3 regions of the Streptomyces sp. NBC_00223 genome follow, and region 3 is predicted to be linked to each of the others. Evidence: riboswitches for the same ligand, from Rfam matches in the RefSeq annotation. Region 3 holds a riboswitch; each other region holds the start of a gene.
What was found. A riboswitch is a leader RNA that binds a small molecule or an ion and turns the genes downstream of it on or off. The one in region 3 is predicted to bind cyclic di-AMP.
Positions count from the first base shown of each region.

Region 1: it holds a riboswitch for cyclic di-AMP, as region 3 does, so the genes downstream of both, OHA30_RS14635 (M23 family metallopeptidase) here and OHA30_RS22225 (C40 family peptidase) in region 3, are expected to answer to the same signal.
Region 2: it holds a riboswitch for cyclic di-AMP, as region 3 does, so the genes downstream of both, OHA30_RS12205 (transglycosylase family protein) here and OHA30_RS22225 (C40 family peptidase) in region 3, are expected to answer to the same signal.

Region 1 is NZ_CP108109.1:3,511,194-3,517,626, forward strand. Features, by position in the region: gene OHA30_RS14620 (MBL fold metallo-hydrolase) at 1-415, shown strand, start outside; gene OHA30_RS14625 (PhlD) at 427-1,488, shown strand; gene OHA30_RS14630 (hypothetical protein) at 1,561-1,866, shown strand; gene OHA30_RS14635 (M23 family metallopeptidase) at 1,930-3,015, opposite strand; cyclic di-AMP (ydaO/yuaA leader) riboswitch at 3,028-3,164, opposite strand; gene OHA30_RS14640 (N-acetylmuramoyl-L-alanine amidase) at 3,557-4,255, shown strand; gene OHA30_RS14645 (DUF4240 domain-containing protein) at 4,242-4,862, opposite strand; gene OHA30_RS14650 (hypothetical protein) at 5,098-5,541, opposite strand; gene OHA30_RS14655 (molybdopterin-dependent oxidoreductase) at 5,884-6,433, shown strand, end outside.
Region 2 is NZ_CP108109.1:2,927,683-2,934,115, forward strand. Features, by position in the region: gene OHA30_RS12195 (FtsB family cell division protein) at 1-399, opposite strand, end outside; gene eno (phosphopyruvate hydratase) at 554-1,834, opposite strand; gene OHA30_RS12205 (transglycosylase family protein) at 2,126-2,842, opposite strand; cyclic di-AMP (ydaO/yuaA leader) riboswitch at 2,847-2,982, opposite strand; gene OHA30_RS12210 (transglycosylase family protein) at 3,349-4,284, opposite strand; gene OHA30_RS12215 (cytochrome P450 family protein) at 4,540-5,985, opposite strand; gene OHA30_RS12220 (nucleoside triphosphate pyrophosphohydrolase) at 6,033-6,433, opposite strand, start outside.
Region 3 is NZ_CP108109.1:5,221,141-5,227,573, forward strand. Features, by position in the region: gene OHA30_RS22220 (class I SAM-dependent methyltransferase) at 308-1,039, shown strand; gene OHA30_RS22225 (C40 family peptidase) at 1,127-2,218, opposite strand; cyclic di-AMP (ydaO/yuaA leader) riboswitch at 2,226-2,380, opposite strand; gene OHA30_RS22230 (C40 family peptidase) at 2,557-3,669, opposite strand; gene pcrA (DNA helicase PcrA) at 3,938-6,424, shown strand.

The sequences.
Region 1 (6,433 bases), 1.7 Mb from region 3:
CGGGCCGCTCGACGAGATCCACCGCGCGACCCTGCGCGTACTGGAGCTTGACCCGCGGCTGATCGTGCCCGGGCACGGGCCGGTCATGACACCCGCGGACGTACGCGTCTACGCCGACTACCTGCTGGAGCTGCGCGACCGAATCCATGGCGCCCACACCGCCGGACGGCCGCTCGCCGACATCGCCGCCGAGCTGATCGCCACCGATACCCGGCCCCACTGGGGACTGACCGAGCGGATGGCGATCCTCGCGTCGATCGAATACCGGTCGCTGGACGGTGACGACACGCCGCCCAACCTGGTGCGCCTGGTCGACTTCGCCTCCGGGTTCACCACCCTGGCGGCGGACCCGGCCGGCTCCGCCCCGGCCGCGCCGATCGGCGCACCCGCGGCCGCTCTGCCGCCCGTCTCCTGAGAGGACCCGCCGTGACCGCCGCATCCGTCGAATCCGCCACGCCCGTCGCCCACATAGCCCGCCCGGCCGTCGTCATGTCCCCGTACGTCGCCACCACCGAGCAGGTGCTCGCGCAGATCCACGCGGACCACCCGGACCACCCCAGGCCGCAGGTGATCGACCGGCTCGGCAGCCGGATCGGCGTCGACACCCGGCACTTCGTCGCGCCGCTGGCCGAGGTGGCGGAGCCCGGCGAGTTCACCCCGCGCAACACCGTCACCTACGGTCATGTCCGGGACATGGGCGTACGGGCCGCCCGGCAGGTGCTGGCGGACCACGGGGTGGCGCCGGGCGACATCGACGGCGTGGTCACGTCGCACAGCACGGGCCTGTCCATCCCGGGCCTCGACGTCCACCTCATCGAGGACCTGGGACTGTCGCCGACGGTCGCCCGGGTCCCGATGACCCAACTCGGCTGCGCGGGCGGCGCCCAGGCGCTCGTCCAGGCCGCCAGGCTGGTCGCCACGGGCCGACGGCGGGTGCTGGTCGTGGTGTCGGAAACGCTCTCGACCGTCTACCAGCGGGCCGACGACGGCATCAACTCGGTCATCTACAAGCTGCTCTTCTCCGACTCGGCCGCCGCCTGCCTGGTCACCAGCGACCCGATCGGGCCCGGCCCGGTGGTCGAGGACACCTTCGAGTTCTGGCTGCCCGGCAGCACCGCCGCGTACTACCTGCGGGTCGAGGCGGACGGCTACCACTTCGACAGCACGAAGGCCGCGGTCGACGCGGTCGGCGAGGTCATGCCGGAGCTGGCGAAGTGGACGCCCGACCCGGCGTTCGGCGTCATCCACCCCGGCGGCCCGGCCATCCTGGACCACGTGGTCAAGGGGCTGGACGCCGCCGACGACTTCGTACGGCACTCGCGCGCGACCCTGGCCGCGCGGGGCAACGGCGGCGGGGTGGCCATCCTCGACGTCCTCCAGCGCACCTTCGACGACGAACAGCCCCCGGCGGACGGCTCCACGGGCCTGGCGGCCGCCTTCGGCCCCGGCTTCGTGACGGCGGCGCTGCGGCTGCGCTGGCGGTCGTAGGGCCCCCGCGGCGGCGGCACCGCGGCCGCGGGTTAGCCTCGGACCGTGGCGAATCGGGCTGAGGAGGACACGATGGCTGGGGTTTCCGCGAGTGTGGTGGCCGCCGGTGGGCTGATCGGCGGCTACGGGATCGCCCGGTGGACCAAGCGCCGCGAACTCGGCGGCGTGGCGCTGGTCGCCGCGGGCGCCGTCGCGGCGCGGCAGTGGAGCAGGGACGCCGGGAGCGGCACGGCGGCGGGCCTGACGGGGGCGTACGTGGCCGCGTTCGCGGGCGCCCACCCGCTGGCGAAGAAGATCGGCTCGTGGCCCGCCGTCTTCACGACGGCGGCCACGGTGGCGGCCCTCTCCTGGACCTTCTCGGACCGCCGCACCAAATAAGCACCAGCCCCGGCCGGCGCTTGAGGCCAGAACAAGCCCGCCCGGCGACTGAGGGCCCGAACGTCAGACGGCCACGTCGTGCCCGCGCAGCCACGGCAGCGGGTCGACGGGAGCCCCGCCACCGGGCCGTACCTCCAGGTGCAGATGCGGCGCCGGCACATTCCCGGTCGCCCCGACCCGCCCGACCGTGTCGCCCGTCGTGACCTGTCCCTCGGTCACGACCATCGTCGACAGGTGGCAGTACCAGAGCTCCGTACCGTCGTCCAGCGTGAGCACGACCCGGTAGCCGTACGACCCGGCCCAGCCGGCCGACGTCACCGTCCCGGTGTGAATCGCGTGCACGGGCGTACCGGTCGGCGCGGTGAAGTCCTGGCCGGTGTGCAGATTGGCCCACAGGTCGGCCTCGCCGAAGCCCGCGGTGAGCGTGTAGGAGGCCACCGGCTTGATGTACGAGACGGCGAGCAGCGCGAGGCGCTCCTCCTCGGCCCGCGCGGCGGCTTCCGACTCGGCCTTGGCCTTCGCCTCGGCGGCGGCCTTCGCGGCGGCGGCCTGCTCCCGTACCTTCCGGGCCGCGGCCTCCCGGGCCGCGTCGCGCTCGGCGGCCTCACGCTCGGCCTGGGCGACGGCCTCGCGCTGCGCGGCGACCTGGCCGAGGATACGGGCGCACAGCGCCTCACCGGGGTCCTGGGCGCCCGCGGGGGCGGCCTCGGACGCCACGGCCGACGCGGCCTCGGCCGGCGCCTCCTCGGGCGCCGGTACGTCGGCCGCCTCGGGCCGCGCCGGATCCTCGTCGTCCCGCAGCCGCCCGCCGACCGCCGTGGGGTCGTACGACGGTGTCCCGGCCAGCGGCGCGCCGGCGACGGCGTCCGTCAGCGAGAAGGGGACGGGTACGGATACGGATACGGGGGCCACGGGCGCGGCCTGGCTCCCCGTGATGTCGGCGAAGTCGATCCCCGCGGTGCCCCGGGCGGCGGTGCGCTGCTGGGGAAGGCGGTGCGGATCGCCGGCGGCCTCGGACACGAACTGCTGCGCCGGGGCGGTCGAGGGCGTGGACGGTGCCGTGTGCGCGGAGGGCGCGAAGTAGTCCCACTCGGGGGCGGTGTCGCCCTCCGGTCGGGCGGGGGCGTAGGCAGGCTGGTTGGACGCCACTGCGGGCGCACTCCTTTCCTTCCTTCTCGCCTACCGGGTTAGCTGACGGGTTCGGAGCAGGAAGGTCTCCTACGGGCCTGACTGCTGCCCGATTCACCCCATGTTCTGGGTCCCCGGTTCCCGCGGACGGGATTCGGCAAGCGCACGGTTTGCCGCCTCTGCGGCGGCGATGACAACCGCGCTGCGTTATCGAACGTTAATAGAGCCGGAGGCGTTTTCCAAGCCGTATCGAAGAGTTGAACGCGGGAACCAATCGGACATGCGACGCGTAGAACCGACAAAGCGGTCAGTCGACGTGGCCGGGCAGTGATGTGAGTGTGTGTCAGTTGTTATGCGGAGGTGTCCGAATGGCTACCCTTGGTGAACGGTTGATCGCGGATGGGTCGGGGAGGCGACAGGGCGTGCGGAGCGCCCTTCACCGGTATGGACCTCTGCCGATGCGCGAATCGCTTGGCAGGTCAAGGGCGTGGGCCCCACGATGGGCAGGCTCGACGTTCTTGTCATGCACCCGTCCGCATCTCGATGTATCAGGGAGCCCGTCATGGAACGCGCCAGCCGTCACCAACTCCCCCGCACACCGGCCCGATCCGGCCACTCGGGCTCGGCGACCGGTGCCACGCCCGGCGCCCCCGGTGACCGCCCCTCGCCCACCCGCCGCTCACTGCTGCGCGGCGGTCTCGTCCTGGGCGCCGCCGCCGGCGCGGCCCTCGCGGGTGAGCTGTGGTCCGGGGACGGGCCCGCCGCCGCGGCGACCGTCGACTACCCGTCCGCCACCTGGGCCCCGGCCAGCGGCGCCAACTTCACCGCCTCGAACCGCCCTTCGACCTATCCGATCGAGCTGGTGGTGATCCATGTCACCCAGGAGACCTTCGCCGACACGATCCGGCTCTTCCAGGACCCCGCCCACGCGGCCGCCGCGCACTACGTGGTGCGGTCCGCCGACGGCGCGATCGACCAGTGCGTCCGTGAGCACGACGTCGCCTGGCACGCGGGCAACTGGGACTACAACACCCGCAGCATCGGCATCGAGCACGAGGGCTGGGTCGACCAGCCGTCGTACTTCACCGCGGCGATGTACCACGCCTCCGCCGCCCTGACCGCGGCGATCTGCGACCGGTACGGCATCCCCAAGGACCGCGACCACATCATCGGCCATGTCGAGGTGCCCGGCACCGACCACACCGACCCGGGCCCCAACTGGGACTGGGTCCGCTACCTCCGCCTGGTCAACGGGGTGTGAGCGGGAACATCGCGGTCAGCCGGGGCAGCCGGCGGCGGGACTCGGCCTCGTCCAGGGCGCTCCAGCGCCGGCCCCTGGGCGCGGCCGCCCGGCGTACGGACCCGGTCGCGCCCGCCGCCTCAAGTTCGGCCTCCAGCAGGTCCCGGGCCGCGGCGTGGAAGGCGTCGCCGAAGTCCGTGAAGGGGGCGGTGAGCCGTTCGTACGCCCGCGGGGCGAGGTGGGCCAGCGACTCCCACTGCGGGCGGTCGGCGGCCGCCCACGCCTCGCGCGGGCGACCGGACAGCCGCAGCACCTCGGGGGCGTAGGCGAGGACGTCCGGGTCGGCGACGGCGGCCTCGAAGACCGGCCGGCCCAGGCCGACCATCCAGCGCTGGAACCAGCAGAAGGTGTCGTCGGAGCACCAGCCGCCGAAGATCCGGTCGGCGGCGGCCCACAGATTCCAGCTGTACGCCTCGCCGGTCACGTACTCCAGACACGCCTGGAAGCGGATCACCTCCGGCGGCGGCAGGCGCAGCAGCGCCTCGCGGAGCCGTGTGTCGCGTCCGTCGCCGCTGAGCCCCTGACGGCGGCAGTCCGCGATCAGGGTCCAGAAGTAATCGGTCTCCATGCCGGGGACTATGCCAGGGGCCACTGACCTGGAAACGGTAATTCCACGTGGTGGACGGGTAATTGACGGCCGATCAGCCCGCCTGGCCGATCCCCGCCCACCCCGCCGCCCCACGGCCCCCACCGGCCACCCCGCCGCCCCCACCCGCCTCCGGGAGCCGTCACCCGCCCCTCCCGACGCACGCCCGCCCGGCGCCCTGCGCCCGCCAGGCGGCCCGGCGGACCTCGGCGCGCGCTCAGACGAACTTGGCCTCGATCTCCGCGAAGAACGCCTCCGCCAGCCGGACGAAGTCCTCCTCCCCGAGCCGGATCGGGTCGCCGGCCGTGTAACCGAGTACCGAGCGCTCCGGCGCGAGCCCGATCCGCTGATCGGCGGCGAGCTTTCCGCCGTTGTTCATCAGGGACGCGCACAGCACCCGCACCTCGTTGAGCGCGTTGCCGTCCTCGCCCTCCAGGGCCCGGTCTCGCCGCGCGAAGTAGTTGTCCAGTACGTGGACGAGATTCGTGAAGTACGTCACCTCGAAGGCCGCGGCCGCCTGCTCGTACTCCACCTTGGCCGCCCCGCTCCCGCGGAATCTGGCCCCCGCGTCGGCCAGCTCACGCCAGGCCGCGACCTGCGCGTCGATCCGGTCCCTGGCGTCGTCGACGTACGGGCGTCCGTAGTGGCTGATGGACAGCACGGCTGCTCCCTGGGGGTTCGTGTCCGGTGTCGTACCCGCGCGGAGCTCCGTCCGCCGCGCGGTCCGGCCGGCGGCGCCGCGGGGATGGGACGGCCCCGGCGCCGCCGCGCTCCGAGCGTACGCACGCGGGCCGCCGGATCCGCTCAGCCACCGCGACGACGGGAGTGTCAGAGCCCCGGACAGCCTCTGTCCGGTGAAGGCATTCTTGTCACGGCGCTCCTCACACACCCCGCGCCCGGCATGTGTGCCGGGTGTAACCGCAGTTGCTGCGCGGGTGTGACAGGGGCGTCATGGGCGTTTCGTACGGTCGACCGGTCATCCGATCGCGAGAGGGGGACGCGCGTGTCCGCACCGGACTCGCGGACCGACGCGGAACAGGTGCGTACGGTCTGCTCGTACTGCGGGGTGGGATGCGGGATGGTCCTCGACATCGGCAGGGGGCCGGACGGACGCAGAACCGTGCTCAGGGCCTCGGGTGACAAGACGCACCCGGCCAACTTCGGGCGGCTGTGCACCAAGGGCGCGACCACCGCCGACATGCTCGCCGCTCCCGGCCGGCTGACGACCGCGCTGGTCCGGGCCGAGCGCGGCGCCGCCCCCGAGCCCGCGCCGGCCGAGCACGCGATCGCCGAGACCGCCCGGCGGCTGCGGGAGATCGTCGACACCCACGGGCCGGACGCGGTGGCGCTCTACGTCTCCGGGCAGATGAGCCTGGAGGCGCAGTATCTGGCCAACAAGCTCGCCAAGGGCTTCCTCGGCACCAACCAGATCGAGTCCAACTCGCGGCTGTGCATGGCCAGCGCGGGCAGCGGCTACAAGCTGTCGCTCGGCGCCGACGGACCGCCCGGCTCGTACCAGGACTTCGAGAAGGCCGACCTCTTCTTCGTCATCG
Region 2 (6,433 bases), 2.3 Mb from region 3:
GTGCTCGGCGGCGTCATCGGTCGCGGCCGGGCCGGGGTTCACCACGGTGAAGCCGGTCTCGCCGGGCATCACGTAGTGCAGATGCTCGCGGGCCTGGGTCTGTACGTACTGCGGGTCCTGCCAGCGGGCCTTCTCCTCGCGCAGCTGCTCGACCTTCTCCTTGGCCCGCTGGGCCGCGCGGCGCTGGTCGGCGATGTCGGAGCGCTGGGCGATGTACTGCCGCATCGGGTAGGCCAGGGCCACCACCAGCGCGCACAGCACGAGAGCGAGCAGGGCCGCGCGGCCGGTGAGCCTGTTGCGCCGCACCTGAGGCCGGGCCGCCGCCCGGTAGACCCGTGCCTGTGCCTCCTGCCCGATGGCCTTCAGCCGGGCCGCGGTGGAGAACCGGTCCGCCGCCACGCCGTACTCCCCTCGCCGTCCTCAATTCCGGTATGCCGCGAATTCCGGTGTGTCCCGCCGGTACGTCATGCCAGTACGTCCCCGACCACGGTACGGGACCGGGTGCGGGGACGTACGGAGGCTGGGGTGCCGAGGGGCGTGGCCCCGCCGTGGCTCAGTTCTTGAAGCGGGGGAACGCGGAGCGGCCGGCGTACACCGCGGCGTCCTCCAGGATCTCCTCGATGCGCAGCAGCTGGTTGTACTTGGCGACGCGCTCGGAGCGGGCCGGGGCGCCGGTCTTGATCTGGCCGCAGTTGGTGGCGACGGCCAGGTCGGCGATGGTGACGTCCTCGGTCTCGCCGGAGCGGTGGGACATCATGCACTTGTAGCCGTTGCGCTGGGCCAGCTCGACCGCGTCCAGCGTCTCGGTGAGCGAGCCGATCTGATTGACCTTCACCAGCAGCGCGTTCGCCGTGCCGTTGTCGATGCCCTTCTGCAGCCGCTCGGGGTTGGTGACGAACAGGTCGTCGCCGACGATCTGCACCTTGCCGCCGAGCTTGTCGGTGAGGACCTTCCAGCCCGCCCAGTCGTCCTCGAACAGCGGGTCCTCGATGGAGACCAGCGGGTACGAGGCCACCAGCTCCTCGTAGTACTCGGTCATCTCGGCCGCCGAGAGCTCCTTGCCCTCGAACTGGTACTTGCCGTCCTTGTAGAACTCGGACGCGGCGACGTCCAGCGCGAGCGCGACGTCCTGGCCGGGCGCGTAACCGGCCTGCTTGATGGCCTCGATGATCAGGTCGAGGGCCTCGCGGTTGGAGCCGAGGTTCGGCGCGAAGCCGCCCTCGTCGCCCAGGCCGGTGGACAGGCCGCGGGACTTCAGCACGCCCTTGAGGGTGTGGTAGACCTCGACACCCCAGCGCACGGCCTCGGAGAAGGACTCCGCGCCGATCGGGGCGATCATGAACTCCTGGATGTCGACGTTGGAGTCCGCGTGCGAGCCGCCGTTGAGGATGTTCATCATCGGGACCGGCAGCACATGCGCGTTCGGGCCGCCCAGGTAGCGGAAGAGCGGCAGGTCGGACGCGTCGGAGGCGGCGTGCGCGACGGCCAGCGAGACACCGAGGATCGCGTTCGCGCCCAGCGAGGACTTGTCCGGGGTGGCGTCCAGGTCGAACATCGCCTGGTCGATCAGCCGCTGCTCGGTGGCGTCGTACCCGACCAGCTCCGGGCCGATCTGCTCGATGACGGCGAGGACGGCCTTCTCGACGCCCTTGCCCTGGTAGCGGTTCTTGTCGCCGTCGCGGAGTTCGAGGGCCTCGAAAGCGCCGGTGGAGGCGCCCGACGGGACCGCGGCTCGGCCCGTGCTGCCGTCGTCGAGGCCGACCTCGACCTCGACGGTGGGGTTGCCTCGCGAGTCGAGGATTTCCCGGGCTACGACGACATCGATGGACGGCACGTTGTCTCCTTCAGAGATGTCTTCTCGTCTTTATCGGGACGAGCCTAACCGGCATCCGGGCCCGCGCCGGTCGTCGGCCCGACCTCTGAGACGGAATACCCCGACCGGGCACGTCGGGGGGAGTGCGTGCCCGGTCGGGGAGTGGGAAAGCTGTCGGCCGCCGTTCAGCCGGGCGTCGGCCGACCGTCGTACGGATGTCTCGGTGAGGTGCTGTCCGGGGCCCGGCGCCCTGCCTTCGCGGCGTGCGCGGCCGGGGCCGGGGCCCGAACGGCGGTGTCCCTACGAGCCGGCTCAGCCGAGACGCAGGTGCTGACCCGGGTAGATCAGGTCGGCGTCCTTGACGGTGCTCTTGTTGAGCTCGTACAGCTTGTGCCAGCCGCCGTTGACGTGGTGCGACGCGGCGATCTGGGACAGCGTGTCGCCGGAGACGACGGTGTACGCGCCCTTCTGGGCGTGCCGGGTCCAGGACGAGGCGTGGTGGCCGCTCGACGCGTGCGACGAGGAACCGCCGGTCGACGGGGTCGTGGTGGAGGGCGCCGGGGTCGAGGGCTTGGGAGTCGACGGCTTGGGGGTCGACGGCTTCGGCGTGGAGGAGCCGGAGGAGGACGACGACGAGCCCGACGGGTTGATGTCCGGGGCCGGGCCGCCGGAGGTCAGACCGCCGGCGGAGGCGCAGGACCAGGCGCCCGGGCCCTGGAGGGCGAGCAGCTTCTCGGCGACGGCGATCTGCTGGTCCTTGGTGGCCAGGTCGGCGCGCGACGCGTACTGCAGGCCGCCGGCCGCTGCCCAGCTGGACTGCGAGAACTGCAGGCCGCCGTAGTAGCCGTTGCCGGTGTTGATGGACCAGTTGCCGCCGGACTCGCACTGCGCGACGGCGTCCCAGGTGGCGACCGAGGCGGCGGAGGAGGCGGTGGCGCCGATCAGCGGGACGGCGACGGCCGCGGCCCCGACCATTCCGGCATATGTGGTGTAACGGACGAGCTTTGAGGCACGACGGTGCTTACCCATGATGATTTGTCCTCACCGACGCCTACGAGGTCAGCTGTCGGGTTCGGACGTGAGTTGCCCGGCCTGGCCCCGCTTGGACACGGAGCCACGGCTTCACCCCGAGCCGGTCCTTGCCGTACGTGCCGCAGCGGGCTGCTGTCCGGTGCTGCGTGGCGTACGGCCGGGTCCGGCGAAGGACTTTGGGTCCCCCGCTCCTGCCTGCGGCGCTTTCGCGTCGACTGTTCCCGTCGGCCGGCGGCAGGACTCGGCGTTCCGTACCAACGGGGCTCGCTGTGGCGAGCGATAAGACGTTAAGCACACCCCGGGGAGTAGTTCAATAATTCGATTGTGGATCACCAACCGCGCTCCCCCACCCGGCGGGTAGGGAGAAGCGCAGGTCGGAAGGCCCGATTTGAGCGCTCTGCGAGCAGACGGTCACAGGGTCCGAGGAGACGCTTGTCACATCTTCCCGAGCGACCGAAAAGCGGTATGTCCGTTTTGCTTCTCGGGCGCTAAGAGCCTTTGCCTCAGCCGAGATTGAGGATCTGTCCGGGTTTGATGAGATTCGGGTCGTCTCCGATGACCGTCTGGTTGGCCGCGAAGAGATGCCGCCAGCCGCCGTCGACGTGATGGGCGGCCGCGATGCCGGACAGCGAGTCGCCCGCGTCGACGGTGTAGTCGCTCCCAGGGACCTGCGGAGTGCCGCCGGTGGTGCCGTCGTTCGCCGTGCCGGTGCCGTCGCCCGTGGCCGCCGTGTCGTCGTCGTTCTCGGTGACGGCGTAGACCTGGGTCCGGGACGCCCGGTCGGCGGCGGCGAGTTCCTCGTCGGTCGGGCTGTACGGCTTGGCGTGGCGTCCGCCACCCGGCGAGGCGGTGCCCGTCGGGTCCGGGTCGCCGGGCGCGGTGGTGACGGGCGCGCCGGGGTCGGTCGTGTCCACGGGCGCGGAGGGGTCCGCGGTGGGCGCGTCGGGCGTGGTGGAGGCGACCGGTGGGGCCGAAGTCACCGGAGGCGTCTGCGGGGCCGTGGTGGGGTCGGCGGTGGGCGTGGTGACCGGAGTCGTGGGAGTCGCCGGCGTGCTGTCGGCGGGGCTCGACGGCTGCGCGGTGGGCGCGGGCGTGTCGCCCGGGTCCACATCCGGCGTGGCGGTGTCGTCGAGCAGCCCCGTACCGGTCTCGCAGCCCGGCCAGGCGTTGGGGCCGATGGCGGCGAGGACCTTCTCGGCGACGGTGATCTGCTGCGCCCGGGACGCGAGGTCGGGCCGGTCGGCGAACACGTCGCCGCCGTACATGTCCCAGGTGTCCTGGGTGATCGCGAGGCCGCCGTAGAAGCCGTTGTTGGTGTTGGCGCTCCACAGGCCGCCGGTCTCGCAGACGGCGACCTTGTCCCAGGTGCCGGCGTCGGCGGCGTGCGAGACGCCCGCGCCGAGCAGGGGGAGCGCGATTCCCGCGCCTGTCGCGGCCACGGTCACCATGGCCGCCGGCGCCTGACGGGGCCGTCGGTGCCGGCCGTTACCGGACGAGAGCATGCGGTCGCCTTTCGTCAAAGCCTTACGCGCCTGCGCGGGTTGACGTCGTGCCCAGACCCGCGCGTCGGTGAGGCATGGCGCGTCCGCGAGCCGTTCGTGCCTCGCGTTGACCGCAGAACGTAGCGGTGTTGGCCAAGGGATCACAAGTCGGTGTAGCGAGCGTCACGTCGGGATCACATTCCTGACACGACGTCACTTTGACTGCGACGCCTCGGGGGTGAAGGTCACCGGCAGGGTGCGCAGCCCCCGCATGATCAGGCCGCCGCGCCAGCGCAGCTCCTCCGGATCGACCGCGAGCCGCAGGTCCGGGAGGCGGGTCAGCAGTGTCCCCAGAGCGGTTCTGGCCTCCAGCCGGGCGAGTGGTGCACCCAGACAGTAGTGGATGCCGTGTCCGTAACCGAGGTGGGGATTGTCCCTGCGGGCCAGATCCACGGTGTCGGGCGCGTCGAAGCGGGCCGGGTCGCGGTCGGCGGCCGCGAGCACGACCAGGACCGGGTCGCCGGCCGCGATCGGCTGTCCGCCGACGGTGAGCGGGCTGGTGGCGTAGCGCCAGGTCGCCAGCTCCACCGGGCCGTCGTAGCGCAGCAGTTCCTCTACGGCCGTCTCCAGCAGATCGCCACCGGCCGGGGGGCGGGCCGGGTCCGTGCGCGCTTCTGCTTCCGTTGTCTCTTGGGGGTGCGCCTTCTTCCGGGCGCCGCGGGCCAGTTCGGTCTGGAGCAGGGCGCGGGGTTCGGGGTGGCGCAGGAGGGTGTGAACGCCGTTGCCGATGAGGTTCACGGTCGTCTCGAACCCGGCGAAGAGCAGGATGAAGGCCATGGCGGCGGCCTCGTTCTCCGTGAGGTGCTCGCCGTGGTCGCCGGCCCGGATCAGACCGGAGATCAGGTCGTCCCCGAGGTCACCGCGCTTGCGGTGGATCAGCTCGACGAGATACGCGCGGATGCGTTTCACCGAGCGCGCGACCCCGCCGCGGGGGCCGCCGCCGCTCTGACCGGGTGTGACATGTCGCACCATCATTCCGGCCCAGTCCCGGAAGTCGTCCTGGTCCTCGGCCGGAACGCCCAGCAGGTCGCAGATCGCGTAGATCGGCAGCGGGAAGGCGAAGTCGTGGATCAGATCGGCCTCGCCGTGCCGGGCGAAATTGTCGATGAGCCCGTCCGTCAGCTCCTGCACCCTCGGCCCGAACTCCGCCACCCGGCGCGGGGTGAACGCCTTCGACACCAGGCGCCGCAGCCGGGTGTGGTCGGGCGGGTCGATGTTCAGCAGATGAGTCATCAGATCCGCGCCGCGCTCGCCGGGGATCCCGGTCTTCCCCCTGGTCCGGGACTCCCCCGCGTGATGGACGGGGTTCTTGCTCAGCCGCCCGTCCGCGAGCGCCTCCCGCGCGTCGCCGTACCGCGTCACCAGCCACGCCCCCACGCCGCTGGGCAGCGTCGTCCACCGCACGGGCGCGTGCTCGCGCAGCCACGCGTACGCCGGGTACGGATCGGTGGCGAACTGCCACGAGAACAGCTCCGGCACCTCGGGGCCCGGGTCCGCGGGGCCGGACGGGACAGGGCACGACCCGGCGGGGCCGCCGTCCGAAGGACGGGAGGACGCCGGGCCGGCGGAAGCGGGACGCGGATTCGCGGGGTCGGTCACCCCCCGACGGTATCCGCCCCGGCCGGCGTCCCGGCCGGGCGTCCCCTTCACTCCTGCGGCGGTGCGGCCTCGGGTGTGACGGACTCCGCCTCGCGTATCGCGGCGCGGTAGCGGCGGGCGGCGTGGCGCAGGGCCGTCTCCGGGTCGATGCCCGCCGACTCGGCGGCGGCCGCCTCGGCCAGCAGATGGTCGCCGAGAGCGGTCTCGTCGTCGTAGAGGGGCGCGGGCGGACTGGCCGGGAGCGGCAGACCCGCGCGCCGGGCCCGCCCCGCGAGCTTCGCGGCCTGTGCCAGCGCCGGGGAGGCGAGCGGGACCCCGTCCGTGACCGACTCCCTGGATTTCTCGACCGCCTTGAGCCGCGCCCAGTTCTCCTGCACCTGCTCCGGGGTCTCCGCGACCTCGTCGCCGTAGATGTGCGGGTGGCGGTGGATGAGCTTGGCGACGAGCC
Region 3 (6,433 bases):
GTTCGACGGGTGAATCGCCCATATCCGGATAATCGCTGACCGAAGTGACCGGCTCCGGCCCGGGACCGGCAGAGAAGTGCTACGGGGGGCGAGGCCGGCGGTCGGGTGCCGCTCGCTCCGGGCTGCGGCCACCGGCGCCCGGCTGCCCGAACGCGGCCGTGAGCGGCCGCGATCAGGAGCACGCTCCCGGCGCGCGGCCGTGGACACCCCGCGTCCGGCCGTCGGGCCCCGGTTATCGTTGCGCGGGCGGCGCGGCCCGGCGGCGGCCGGGCATGGGGACCGCGGCGAACTCAGGGGGAGAGCACCGATGGCAGGCATCTCGTACGACCGTGACACCGCCGAGCAGTACCGGCTCGCCCGGGAGATCCCGCGTGACGGGCTCACGGCGTGGCGTACGGCGATCGAGGCTGCCGCCGGGCTCGCGCCGGGCATGACCGTGCTCGACGTCGGCGCGGGCACCGGGGGGTTCGCGGGGGCGCTGCGCGACTGGTTCGGCGTCCGGGTGCTCGCGGTCGAGCCCGCGGCGGCGATGCGCGACCTGATCCCGGCGGAGCCCGGCATCGAGGCGCTGGACGGCCGCGCCGAGGCGCTGCCCGTCGCCGACGGCTGCGCGGACGCGGCCTGGCTCGGCTCGGTCCTGCACCACATCGGCGACCTCACGGCCGCGGCCCACGAACTGCGCAGGGCGCTCCGGCCGCAGGCCCCCGTGCTGATCCGCAACATCTTCCCCGGCCGGGCCGACAACGACCTGCGGGTGCGGTTCTTCCCCGAGACCGCCCGGGGCATCGCCGACTACGCGAGCGTCGAGCAGGTCTGCGCGGCCTTCGCGCCGGCCGGATTCACCCGGGTGAGCCTGGCCGCCGTACCGCAGGAGAGCGCCGCGAACCTCGGGCAGTACGCGGACCGGCTGCGCCGGGACGCCGACTCCAAGCTGCGGGCGCTGAGCGACGAGGAGTTCGCGCGCGGCACGGCCCGGCTGCGGGCGGCCGACCCGGACGCGCCCGCGACGAGCTGGATGGACCTGCTGGTGCTGCGCTGAGCGCTCGGCGGCCGAGAGCGTCGGCTGCGCTGAGCGCTCGGCAGTCGAGAGCGGCGGTGACGCGACCCGGCGCCCGGAGGCGGCGCCTTACGCGATCCGGCGCGCCGCCGCGAACGGCATCCAGCTCATCTGCCCGACCTCCACGACCGCCCCGGTGTGCGGTGCGTGCACGATCTGGCCGTTGCCGATGTAGATGCCGACATGGCTGATGCCGGAGTAGAAGAACACCAGGTCGCCTGGGCGCAGTTCGGACTGCGAGACCGCCGTGCCGTCCTTGACCTGGTCCCAGGTCGTCCGCCCGATGGTGATGCCCGCCGCGTGGTAGGCCGCCTGGGTCAGACCCGAGCAGTCGTACGAGTCCGGGCCCGTGCCGGTGGAGCGGTACGGCTTGCCGCGCTGGGCCATCGCGAACGCGATCGCGGCCGCCGCGCGCCCGGAGGCGGGACCGTTGTAGGTGTAGCTCGCGTTCGACGCCGAGGAGGAGGAAGAAGAGGAAGAAGAGGACGACGACGAGACCGGCGCCACCTTCGGGTGCATCGCGGCGAGCTTGGCGCGCTGTTCGGCGTTGAGGCTGTTGAGCAGCTTCTGCGCGGCGGCCAGCTTGGTCTGGAGGTTCTTCTTCTCGGTGGCGAGCTTGTTCTGCGCGGTGGTCAGCTCGTTCAGGCTCGCGGTGGCCTGGGCACGCTGGATGGACGCCTGCTCCTGCTGGATCTTGAAGTCCTCCAGCGCCTGTTCCTGCGTGGCGGAGACCCGGTCCATCAGGTGCGACTGCTGGAAGAACTGCTCCGGGTTGTCGGAGAGCAGCAGCTGGGTCGTCTGGTCCAGGCCGCCGTCGCGGTACTGGGCGGCGGCGAACTGGCCGAGCACCCGCCGCGTCTCGTTCATCTTCTGGGTCTTCTGGGCGACCTGGGTGAGCAGCTGGTTGGCCTTCTCCCGCTGCTTCTCGGTCTTCTCCTTGGCCTGGTCGTAGTGCTGTGTCGCGATCTCGGCCTGCTCGTTGAGGTCGTCGACCTGCTGCTTCACCTCGGAGATCGAGGGCTGCGAGGGCTTGGCCGGCGCGGCAGTGGCGCTCTCGCTGAGCAGGGTGACCGAGGCGAGGGCCGCGGCGGTGATACCCACGGCGGCACGCGGAGCGGCCGAGGAGAGTATGTGGGTGCGCGGCTTGCGGTGCGACGCCAAGGAGGCGACTCCTTCCATGCGCCGCCGACCGGGTTAGCTGACGGGTTCGGGCCGGAAAGGTAGCCCTACGGGCCGGACGCCTGTCGGCGCCTGCCCCGATTCACCCCAAACTGCTGGTGGGTCCCCGGTTCCGGCTGTCGCCGGATTAGGCGGAGGCGGCTGGCTGCCGGCACCTTCACCGGCGGGGAACGAGCCACCTAGCGGGCTACGGTAGTCAACTGGCGCAAGGCTTGGGAAGTTTAGATCGCAATGTGACCGAAATCGCTTTGTGATCTTACGGGTTGTGCGGGGCATCGTTACCCATTACCGCCCAATGCGCTCCGATCGCCCTCAAGGGATCAATACGGGCGCGCCGCCGCATAGAACGGCATTTCGGTGATCGGGGCGATTTTGACCACCGTGCCGGTGTGCGGGGCGTGGATCATCTGGCCGTCGCCGATGTAGAGCCCGACATGGCTGACGTCGCTGTAGAAGAAGATCAGATCGCCCGGCCGGAGGTCCGACTCCGACACCCGGGTGCCGACGTCCACCTGGTCGTACGTGGTCCGCGGCAGCTCGATCCCGGCCGCCTTGTACGCCGCCTGGGTAAGGCCCGAGCAGTCGAACGAGTCCGGCCCGGTCGCGCCCCACACATACGGCTTCCCGAGCTGGTTGCGCGCGAAGGCGATGGCCTGGTCGGCGACCGAGGAGTTGGCGGCCGGCACGGGGGCGTCCTCGGCCCTGGCGGCCGCGGCCTGCCGCGCGGCCTTCTCCTTCGCCGCCAGCGCGGCCGCCTTCACCCGCGCTTCGGCCTCCTGCTCGGCCTGTAGCGCCGCCAGCCGCGCCTTCTCCTGCGCGGTCAGCGTGTTGAGCAGGTGCTGCGCCGCGCCCAGCTTGGTCTGTACGTCCTTCTTGGCCGTCCGCAGTCCGGCCTGCTGCGTGGTGAGGGTCGCCAGGCTCTGCGCCGCCTCGATCCGCTGCTGAGTGGCCGCGGCCTGCTGCACCCGGTAGGACTCCACGGCCTGCTTCTGCCGCCGGCCGAGCACATCGGTCAGATGGGCCTGGTCGGCCAGGCTCTCCGGGTCGGCGGCGAGCAGATAGCGCCCGGCCGAGTCGTCGCCGCCGGCCCGGTACTGCGCGGCCGCGTACTGGCCCAGCAACCGCCGGGAGTCGTTCAGCTGCTGTGTCTTCCGCGCGGCCTGCGCCAGCAGCTTGTTGACCTTCGTGTTCTGCTGGTCGGTCTGCTCCTTGGCGCCGTTGTAGTGCTCGGTGGCGACCTCGGCCTGGTGCATCAGCGAGTCGACCTTCGCCTTCACCTCGGATATCGACGGCTGCGCGGGCTTGGCGGGCGCGGCGTTCGCGCTCTCGGTGAGCAGGGTCACGGTGGCCAGGGCGGCTGTGGTGAGCCCCACGGCCGCGCGCGGGCCGGGGGAGCTGAGTAGCGCGGTACGGGCCTTACGGTGTGTCGCCATTGCGGGCGGACTCCTCTCGGCCGCTGCCTGGATGCGGTTGGTGCGGAACCGTAGCCAACGCCCGGTACCACTGGAAAGGCCGATGTCCGATAGGCCCGATACCTTTTCGTCATCTTTTGCCGATCGCGGAGAGTTGTGACGGAGGGTGGCGGACGGGCTACGAGGGGACGGGCGCGGGGCGGCGCCGCGGGCCCGTACGGACACCTCCGCCGGGTCCTTCGGTGAACCGGGCCGGACTGTCGGTGGGGACGCCTAGACTCGGGAGGCGATGAGCAGCCTCTTTGACGAACACTTCCTCGCCGGCCTCGACTCCGCCGCCCATGGGCCGGTCGACTCCGCGCCCCCGCCGCCGGAGGACGACGGCGGGCCGGAGCACGTACCGGACAGCCTCTTCGGCGACCGGTTCGACGGGCCGCCGCCCGAGCGCGACGCGTACTACCGGGACGGCGCACCGCGCCCGGCCACCGACCCCGCGCAACTGCTCGAAGGGCTCAACGAGCAGCAGCGCGCGGCCGTCGAGCACGCCGGCGGACCGCTGCTCATCGTCGCCGGGGCCGGCTCGGGCAAGACCCGGGTGCTCACCCACCGCATCGCCTATCTGCTCGGCGCCCGCCAGGTGCACCCCGGCGCGATCCTCGCGATCACCTTCACCAACAAGGCCGCGGGCGAGATGAAGGAGCGCGTCGAGGAGCTGGTCGGCCCGCGCGCCAAGGCCATGTGGGTGTCCACCTTCCACAGCGCCTGCGTCCGCATCCTGCGCCGCGAGTCCAAGGTGCTGGGCTTCACCTCGTCCTTCTCGATCTACGACGCCGCCGACTCCAAGCGGCTGATGGCGCTGGTCTGCCGGGACCTGGACCTCGACCCCAAGCAGTTCCCGCCGAAGTCCTTCAGCGCGAAGGTCTCCAACCTCAAGAACGAACTCATCGACGAGGAGACCTTCGCCGCCCAGGCGGAGAACTCCTTCGAGAAGAAGCTCGCCGAGGCGTACGCGATGTACCAGGCGCGGCTGCGCGAGGCCAACGCGCTGGACTTCGACGACATCATCATGACCACGGTCAATCTGCTCCAGGCGTTCCCCGACGTCGCCGAGCACTACCGGCGGCGCTTCCGGCACGTCCTCGTCGACGAGTACCAGGACACCAACCACGCCCAGTACACGCTGGTGCGCGAGCTGGTCGGGCCGGGCGGAGCCGAGGGCGGCGAGCCGGCTCACGAGATGGCCGAGCTGTGCGTCGTCGGCGACGCGGACCAGTCGATCTACGCCTTCCGGGGCGCGACCATCCGCAACATCCTCCAGTTCGAGGAGGACTACCCGCAGGCCCGTACGATCCTGCTGGAGCAGAACTACCGCTCCACCCAGACCATCCTCTCGGCCGCCAACGCCGTCATCGAGCGCAACGCCGGGCGCCGCGCCAAGAACCTGTGGACCGAGTCCGGCGAGGGCCCGGTCATCATCGGCTACGCGGCCGACCAGGAGCACGACGAGGCGCAGTACGTCGCCGACGAGATCGACCGCCTCACCGACGCCGGTGACGCCCGCCCCGGCGACGTCGCCGTCTTCTACCGCACCAACGCGCAGTCCCGTGTCTTCGAAGAGGTCTTCATCCGGGTCGGGCTGCCGTACAAGGTGGTCGGCGGCGTCCGCTTCTACGAGCGGCGCGAGGTCCGCGACGTGCTCGCCTACCTGCGGGTGCTGGCCAACCCCGAGGACTCCGTACCCCTGCGCCGCATCCTCAACGTGCCCAAGCGCGGCATCGGCGACCGGGCCGAGGCGATGATCGACGCCCTGTCGCAGCGCGAGCGGATCTCCTTCCCGCAGGCACTGCGCCGGGTCGACGACGCCTACGGCATGGCGGCGCGCTCGGCCAACGCGGTCAAGCGGTTCAACACGCTGATGGACGAGCTGCGCACGGTCGTCGAGTCGGGCGCCGGGCCCGCGGTGGTGCTGGAAGCGGTGCTGGAACGGACCGGCTATCTCGCCGAGTTGCAGGCGTCGACCGATCCGCAGGACGAGACCCGGGTCGAGAACCTTCAGGAACTCGCCGCGGTGGCACTGGAGTTCGAGCAGGAGCGCGGCGAGGAGGAGCCGGGCACGCTGGCCGAGTTCCTGGAGCGGGTCGCGCTCGTCGCCGACTCGGACCAGATCCCGGACGACGACACGGAGTCCGGCGGTGTGATCACGCTCATGACGCTGCACACCGCGAAGGGCCTTGAGTTCCCTGTGGTGTTCCTGACCGGCATGGAGGACGGGGTCTTCCCGCACATGCGGGCGCTGGGCCAGGTCAAAGAGCTGGAGGAGGAGCGCCGGCTGGCGTACGTGGGCATCACCCGCGCCCGCGAACGGCTCTACCTCACCCGGTCGATGATGCGCAGCGCGTGGGGCCAGCCCTCGTACAACCCGCCGTCGCGGTTCCTGGAGGAGATCCCGGACTCGCTCATCGAGTGGAAGCGGACGGGTTCGTCCGGGGGACCTTCGGGGCCCGGCTCCAAGGCGGCGGCGTCGCTCTCCTCGACGCTCTCCGCCGGGCGCGGCGGCGGCCGCTCCGCCAGCGGCGGCTTCGCGACGCGCCGCTCGTCCGGCGACCGCCCGGTGATCTCACTGACGGTCGGCGACCGGGTCACCCACGACCAGTTCGGCCTGGGCACGGTCGTCTCGGTCACGGGCAACCCGGGCGACGAAAAGGCCACGATCGACTTCGGCGACGAGCGCCCCAAACAACTCCTCCTCCGCTACGCCCCAGTCGAAAAACTCTAACGCCCGCCC